2 regions of the Corynebacterium sp. p3-SID1194 genome follow, and region 1 is predicted to be linked to the other one. Evidence: riboswitches for the same ligand, from Rfam matches in the RefSeq annotation. Region 1 holds a riboswitch; the other holds the start of a gene.
What was found. Region 1 has a riboswitch for thiamine pyrophosphate ahead of M3G19_RS06350 (TenA family protein). Riboswitches for the same ligand answer to the same signal wherever they lie in the genome.
Positions count from the first base shown of each region.

Region 2: another riboswitch for thiamine pyrophosphate. It lies ahead of M3G19_RS02550 (bifunctional hydroxymethylpyrimidine kinase/phosphomethylpyrimidine kinase); the one in region 1 lies ahead of M3G19_RS06350 (TenA family protein).

Region 1 is NZ_JALXWY010000007.1:2,608-6,470, reverse strand. It holds gene tenA (thiaminase II) at 1-479, opposite strand, end outside; gene M3G19_RS06350 (TenA family protein) at 484-1,134, opposite strand; TPP riboswitch at 1,174-1,272, opposite strand; gene M3G19_RS06345 (DUF6918 family protein) at 1,330-1,776, opposite strand; gene M3G19_RS06340 (hypothetical protein) at 2,005-2,442, opposite strand; gene M3G19_RS06335 (TetR family transcriptional regulator) at 2,503-2,772, opposite strand; gene M3G19_RS06330 (CopG family transcriptional regulator) at 2,802-3,026, opposite strand; gene gyrA (DNA gyrase subunit A) at 3,197-3,863, shown strand, end outside.
Region 2 is NZ_JALXWY010000002.1:76,355-80,217, reverse strand. It holds gene M3G19_RS02550 (bifunctional hydroxymethylpyrimidine kinase/phosphomethylpyrimidine kinase) at 1-1,134, opposite strand, end outside; TPP riboswitch at 1,124-1,279, opposite strand; gene rplN (50S ribosomal protein L14) at 1,599-1,967, shown strand; gene rplX (50S ribosomal protein L24) at 1,968-2,282, shown strand; gene rplE (50S ribosomal protein L5) at 2,282-2,863, shown strand; gene M3G19_RS02530 (ATP-binding protein) at 3,265-3,863, shown strand, end outside.

The DNA.
Region 1 (3,863 bases):
ATCCACTCCGCGTACGGGTGGTCCGGGTTCTCCTTCAGCTTCGGCTCGAGGTAGGTGCCGATCTCGGCATAACCGATTTGGCACGGCGCAAGCGCGATCTGCAGCTCCAGCAGGTCGCCCGCCATGCCCGTGTCGAGCACGTAGCGGGTGTAAGCCACCGTGGACTTCTTCTCCGGCGCGCGCTCAAGCTCCTCGGTGGAAATGCCCCAGCGCTCCGTCAGGCGACGGTGGAGATTCGTCTCATGAATGGTGGCGGACAGGCCCTGCGCCGCGGATTCAACCTCCGCCAACGTGCGGGACTTGTACGCGGCGAGCGCGTTCGCGCGGGCGTACTGCACGAGGAAGAGGTAATCCTGCACCAGGTAGTCCTGAAAGACCGGAAGGGGCAGAGTGCCCTCGCCGAGATCTTCGACGAACTTGTGGTGGATGTAGGCATCCCACTCGGGGGAGTCCTGCTTGAGAAGCTCCAAGAGACTCATGTTTTTACACCTCTAGCGGTTGCTCGTAGGAATTGTTGAAGAAGTCCAGCTCCAGCGCCACGGCGCGGCCGAAGTACTCCTCGACGACCTCGCGGTTGTCCGGGCCGACGCGGTCGACCTCGCTGCGGAGGAACTCCACCAGGTCGTGGAACTCCGGGTAGTCGTGCAGCTCGATCCACTCGTTGTGGACGAAGCTCTCCGGCCTCTTCTCCGGGGCGTTCGTGGCCCAGTCGAGGTACAGCCACTCCGCCACGACGAGCACGCCGAGGGCGGCGGCGTAGGAGCGGGTCTCGGCTGCCTCGCGCATCAGGCCGGTGAAGCCGGCGCATGCTGCGGTGTCCGGGGTGTTGTCGCGCTGCTCCTCAGTCACGCCGAGCTCCTCGAAGGAGCGGAGGAAATACGTGTTCTCATCGCCCGCGACCTCGCCGATGAACTGGGAGAGACGCAGACGCGGGGCGAGCTCGTCCGCGGTGGACATCGCAGCACCGAGAAGCTGGAGGAAGCTATCCAGGAAGCGGTAGTCCTGCACGAGGTAACCGGCCATGACACCGTCGTCAATCGTGCCGTCGAAAAGCTCCTGCACGAAACGGTGGCCCACTGCGGCGTCCCACTTCTCGCGGTGGGCATCGCGCAGCTCGTCGCTGAATCTAGTCAATGTTGTGTCCTTCCAGTTGACGTGGAACTAGCGGACACGGGGGCCGTTGCAAGACAATCCCTCCGCGAAGATGGCTTCGATCAGGTTCGGCGGGTGTGATCTCAGCCCTGCTTGAGCAGGGCACCCCGTGTCTTGCCCGCCCACGCTACCAATTTCTGCAAATGGCGGCCTAGGCGCGGGTGTAGTGCGCGTTTGCTACTTTGCGTGGCGCTCGATGATGTCGCCGAATTCCGGCAGTGCCGGGGCGACGATCTTGCCCACCTTGCCGCGCATGGAGGAGTACACCTTCTGCACTGGACCCGGCGCGCGGTCGGCGAAGGAATCGCCGATCTTCAGCACGGACTCGGTGACGCTGTCCTCGTTGTCGGCGAGGTGCGCGCCAAAGCTGGCTGTGCCGGAACCCTCGTAGGACTCCCAGTGGGGTGTGAGCTCCTCGACGATGCTCGGCATGAGCTGGTTGATGCCCTTGCTCAGCGCATCCGCGTCCGCCTTCTTCGCGGCGCCGACAGCGGATTTCAATGCCATGCCGGTCAGACCCGACTGGTTACTGATGGTCGTATCCGCCAGCGTAGTCAGGTCGGCGACGACCTCGGTGCGGGTGGAGTCATTCAGGAGAGATTTCAAGTCAGTCACGCGGACCATATTAACTGTCTTTTTGATCTGCGAACGGGTCCAGCAACAGGGAAACGGTCCCGCGCGTTCACCCTTGTCGGTGCTCGCGGGACCGCTGATTCCCATTCAAGTTGCAGTTCTTCCGCCACAGGTTCACATGAATCACTGCAACCACAACAGGCACAAATGTAACAAACGTTTCAGAGCTCCGCTACATAAGGTGGGGGAGTGTCGCGTTTGTCACTGCTTGCGGGCAGGCTACTGGGCCTGTTGCTGCTGGTTCTGGCGCTGCGGTTGGTTTTTCGGCTGGTTCCGCCCCTGGTTCTGCTGCGGGAGGGGAAGGAACTTCTGGAGCTCATTCATCGCCTGGCGCTGGATATCCATCCACTGGGCATTGACCTTCTGCAGTTCCTTTTGGATCGGCGGGTACTGCGCAATGACACCCAGAATCGCAGTGGTGGCGGCGGTGGCCAGGAAGATCGAGAACGAGGCCGAACCGGTGTATGCGCTGCCCAACGGCGGCTGCTCCGGCACTTCGTACCCGTCTGGAATGGCGTCAGCGTTGTCCTTATTCCTTGTCACAGAATCAGCCGAGGAGCTGGAGCTGCCGCCATTATCCGCCGCGACAGCGGTGGGAGCGACGAGCAAGGATGCGGACAGTGCGGCTGCAACAGCAGCAGAGGTGAGCTTTTTCATGCCCCGCATTTTACCGACCAGCTCTTTGGCGGAAACTAGAACAAACTTATGCCGGGCGCATCAGTCTCGCTCGCACCAGCGCTGATAGATCTCCCTGGCGATATCGGCGAAGGGAGCATTGAAATCGGTGAGCGGCTCGAGGCGCTCGATGCCGCGTGCGAGAGCGGCGGCAGCAGCGGTGGGGGAGTCGAAGACCGGCAGGCCGTCCAGCTTCGCGCCGGGAATCGCCACGGCAGCGCAGATCGCGGAATAGCTCCGCACGGTCGTGCCCCACTTCGTGCAGCACTCGTCGGCGATGATGAGCAGTTGCTCAGGGCTTAAAGGTTTCATGATTGGTGTGTGTGGGGATGTGGTGGGGTTTAATCCGTCTCATTGGGTCGGGCACGGCGGATGCGGGCCTGCAACGCGGCGCGGCCGGGGACGGTGTCGTTGGCGAGGGAGGCCACGGCGGCGTCGTCAAGCAATCTGCTTGCTGAAATGACCACCGCGCGTTTCGCTGCTTCCTGTTTGCTGCACCCCCATGCGCTGGCGAGCAGGACGAGCGCGCGGTCCTCTTCAGCGGACAGCCTGAGCGTCATAGCCATGATCGTGATGGTATCACTCTGATACCGCATGTGAGCGGGGGAATGGTTCTCACGGCGCGTAAACTGCTCTATGAACTATCTCTAACTGAAAGGCCTCAACTTTGAGTGACGATATTTTCGGTGGCGGTAGCGAGGGCGACCGCATCCTCCCCATTGACATCAACGAGGAGATGCAGACCAGCTACATCGACTACGCGATGAGCGTCATCGTCGGCCGCGCACTGCCTGACGTGCGCGACGGCATGAAGCCCGTGCACCGCCGCATTGTCTACGCAATGTACGACTCCGGCTACCGCCCGGAGCGCTCGTACGTGAAGTCCGCGCGCCCGGTCTCCGACACGATGGGTCAATTCCACCCGCACGGTGACTCCGCTATTTACGACACCCTGGTGCGCCTCGCGCAGCCGTGGGTCATGCGCTACCCGCTGGTGGACGGCCAGGGCAACTTCGGCTCCCGCGGCAACGACGGCCCGGCGGCCATGCGTTACACGGAGTGCCGAATGACTCCGCTGTCCATGGAAATGGTGCGCGATATCCGCGAGAACGCCGTGGACTTCGTGCCCAACTACGACGGCAAGGCGCAGGAGCCGGTCGTGCTCCCGTCGCGTGTGCCGAACCTGCTGCTCAACGGCTCTTCGGGTATCGCCGTGGGCATGGCCACCAACATCCCGCCGCACAACCTGGGCGAGCTGGCCGAAGCGATCTACTGGATTCTGGACAACCACGACGCGGACGACAAGGCCACGCTCGACGCGTGCATGGAGCGCGTCAAGGGCCCGGATTTCCCCACCGCAGGACTTATCGTCGGCGACCAGGGCATCAAGGACGCCTACACCA
Region 2 (3,863 bases), on a different contig from region 1:
ATCCTCCGCGTCCGGGGCCTTCGCACTCACCGTCGCCAGTGCGCGGGAGTATTCGCGGAGGTAATACGCATCCTGCACTTGGTAGAAGCTGAACTGCTCCTCCGGCAAAGTGCCGTCGCGCAGCGCGCGGATGAACGGCAACTCCAACGTCTCCGGCCACACCTTCTGCGCAGCCTTGTCCCACAGCTCGCGGGTAAACGGTCCGGCAGCAGGAATCTTGGGGTCGAGGGAGGGGGAGGATGGGGCGGTCCAGTCGTCGATAAGCTTCCATGGCTGCGTTGACCCTGCTGCGGCGAGGCGGCGCGAACGGTGGAAGTGGTCCACCGGCCCGTGACCCGTGCCGACGTTGAGGTCGTCCGCGTGCGCGATCGCCTCGTGGAGCCAACTCGACGTCCATGCGAGCGCGCCGTGAGGGTCGATCGCCATGCGCGTGGCGAAAGCCGACGACAACGAACAACCCGTGCCGTGCGTATTCTTCGTGTCCACGCGCGGCACATGCGCGACCTCGACCTCGCCAGCCGGCGTGACCAGCGCGTTCGATGCGTAACCCGCCTTGAGGTGTCCGCCCTTCACGAGGACCTTCACGCCCGCTGCCTTCGCGTATTCGCGGCCCTGCTCGAGCGCCTCATCGAATGTCTCCGCAGGCGTCGTGCCCGCCAGCACAGCAAGCTCCGGAATATTCGGCGTGACGACGCTCGCGTGATCCTTCACGAACTGCCTCATCGCCTCCTCCGCGTCCTCGGTGAGCAGGCGATCGCCGCTCGTGGCCACCATCACCGGGTCGACCACCACCGTCGGGACCGGGTGCGCTGCCAAGTAATCGGAGACCGTCTTCGTCGTCTCCACATCCCCCAGCATGCCGATCTTCACCGCGTCCACCTCGACGTCGTCGAAGACCGCGTCCAGCTGCTCCTTCAGGAAATCCTGCGGCGGCACATGAATGCTGCGCACCCCGTGCGTGTTCTGCGCCACCAGCGCCGTCACCACGCACATGCCGTAGCCGCCCGCCGCCGAGATCGACTTCAGATCCGCCTGGATTCCCGCCCCGCCCGTCGGGTCCGTGCCCGCGATGGACAGGATGTTCGGGATCGCGCTGCGCTGCGCGCCGCCATCAGAAGTGGACAAAGAAGCCATCAGACAATTCCTCCGCGAATGTTGGTTCGTTCAGGTTCGACGGGTGTGATCTCAGCTTCGTACCCGCCTCCGTTTCGCGCGGCTGCAGCTCTGGCGAACTGCGGCGTTGCGCGGCGGCGGGTGCGTGGCACCCCGTGTCTTGACCCGACATCGTACGCGAACGGGAGGTGGCGGGGGCTGAATTCGATCCAGCAGCAGAAGGGGAAGTGCAGAGCAAATGGAAAAGGCCCGCGGCTGCGGGAATTTGAGGTTCGCGCAGGCGGCGTGGTTTAATACCACAGTTGTCTATCGCTGGTCGCAGTTGACGCGCGTTTCCGAGTTGAGGCTGCGAGACCCTTCGGCGGTGACGGCACGTGAAGTGCTGGGCACTGTTCGTCGATAAGCGAAAAGGCACAAAAAGACATTGACCACGTGCGTGCAGGACGGAAATCTGGCGCACATTGATCCAGGTCAGGAGACCAACTGTGATTCAGAAAGAATCGCGTCTGAAGGTCGCCGACAACACTGGTGCACGCGAGATTCTGTGCATCCAGGTGCTCGGCGGTTCTGTTCGACGCTTCGCCGGTATCGGCGACACGATTGTCGCCACCGTGAAGGAAGCCGCCCCGGGCGGCAATGTGAAAGAGGGCGAGGTTGTCCGCGCCGTCATCGTTCGTGCGAAGAAGGAGACCCGTCGTCCGGACGGTTCCTACATCGCGTTCGACGAAAATGCAGCTGTTCTGATCAAGAACGACACTGAGCCCCGCGGCACCCGTATCTTCGGCCCGGTCGCTCGTGAGCTGCGCGATAAGAAGTTCATGAAGATCGTGTCTCTCGCACCGGAGGTGATCTAGTTGAAGATCAAGAAGGGCGATATGGTCCAGGTCATCGCTGGCAAGGACAAGGGCGCTCAGGGTCGCGTCATCGAGGCGTACCCGCAGCGTGACCGTGTCCTCGTCGAGGGCGTGAACCGTGTGAAGAAGCACGTTGCTAACTCTTACAATGAGCGCGGCGCTGAGTCCGGCGGCATTGTCACCCAGGAGGCCCCGATCCACGTGTCCAACGTGATGGTGGTCGATTCTGAGGGCACCCCGACCCGTGTGGGTTACCGCTTCGATGAGAACGGCAAGAAGGTCCGCGTTGCCAAGTCGAACGGGAAGGACATCTAATGACCGAGGCTAACTACACCCCGCGTCTGAAGACGCGTTACCAGGACGAGATTCGCGGCAAGCTGTCTGAGCAGTTCGGCTACGAGAACGTCATGCAGATCCCGGGTCTGACCAAGATTGTGGTCAACATGGGTGTCGGCGACGCTGCCCGCGATTCCAAGATGATCAACGGCGCGCTCGAGGACCTCACCGCGATCACCGGCCAGAAGCCGCAGCTGCGTCGCGCGAAGAAGTCCATCGCTAACTTCAAGCTCCGTGAGGGCATGCCGATCGGCGCGAAGGTCACCCTGCGCGGCGACCGTATGTGGGAGTTCTTGGATCGTCTGCTGACGGTCGCTCTTCCGCGTATTCGCGACTTCCGTGGTCTGTCGGACACCCAGTTCGACGGCAACGGCAACTACACGTTCGGCCTGTCCGAGCAGACGATGTTCTACGAGATCGACGTGGACAAGATCGACCGTCCGCGCGGTATGGACATCACCGTTGTCACGTCCGCTGTCAACGACGAGGAAGGCCGCGCGCTGCTGCGCCACTTCGGCTTCCCGTTCAAGGACAAGGACGGCAAGATGCAGCAGGCATAAGCGCTCGCTTGCATTGCTTATCGACGCCCCCTGGGCCCCGGTTGTTTTCAATCCGGGACGCAGGGGGTGTTTCGTCGTCCCTGGGGTAAGCCGATTCAGTTCAGGGCTCCCCGCAGCAATCGTTCCGTGATTTTTCTGAAGTCCTTAGGCGACGCTGCCGCGTGGGGGCCGATTCGGATGCAATCGCTTGGTGGAGTGCCGGATCAAGCTGCCTTCCCGCAGGGCAATATCGGGATCGATGCGGCGATTTTGCTGGCCGGTCTGCGTCGTGTTGCTCGGAGTCGCCTCGTTCAGTCTACGGCGTAGGACGCCATAGGAGGTCGACACTTCCGGCAGGTTTGCGTCGACTATTCCGTTAGTTTAGCGTCGACACTTCCGGCAGGTTTGTCTATTCTTGCAGTATGAAGACTTATCGTCCGCGGATTGTGGACCAGCTCTTGAACGCTTATCTGGAAGCTTCACCAGCGGTGCAGTTAGCGGGTGCCCGTGCCTCGGGAAAGACAACAACTGGCATGCAGGCCGCATGCTCAATCGCGCAGATTGACCGTATGGGAGTTGAGGCGGCTGAGATTGTTGCCCTCAATCCCTCCGCGCTTCTCGAAGGTGAGGCACCGCGCTTGTTGGATGAGTGGCAGCTTGCCCCGAGTTTGTGGGGTGCGGTTCGCCGAGCTGTCGATGAAGATCCCACTCCGGGGCGGTTTATACTTTCTGGCTCGGCCTGGCCCGACAGTGAAACAATCAAGCATCCCGGCGCCGGGAGAATTCTGAACTTAACGATGCGCCCGATGACACTCTACGAATCGGGTGATTCGCCCGGTAGTTTTTCCCTGCGCCGGCTTCTTGCGGGAGAAACTCCACTCGAGGGCGCGGCGTCGAGCACACATTCGATCTTGGATGTCTGTCGTCTCATCACGAGGGGCGGTTGGCCTTCCTGGGTTGACAGGGATGCGGATGTCGCTGAACTGCTGGTCGAAGGCTATTTGGATAATCTCGCCGAGAA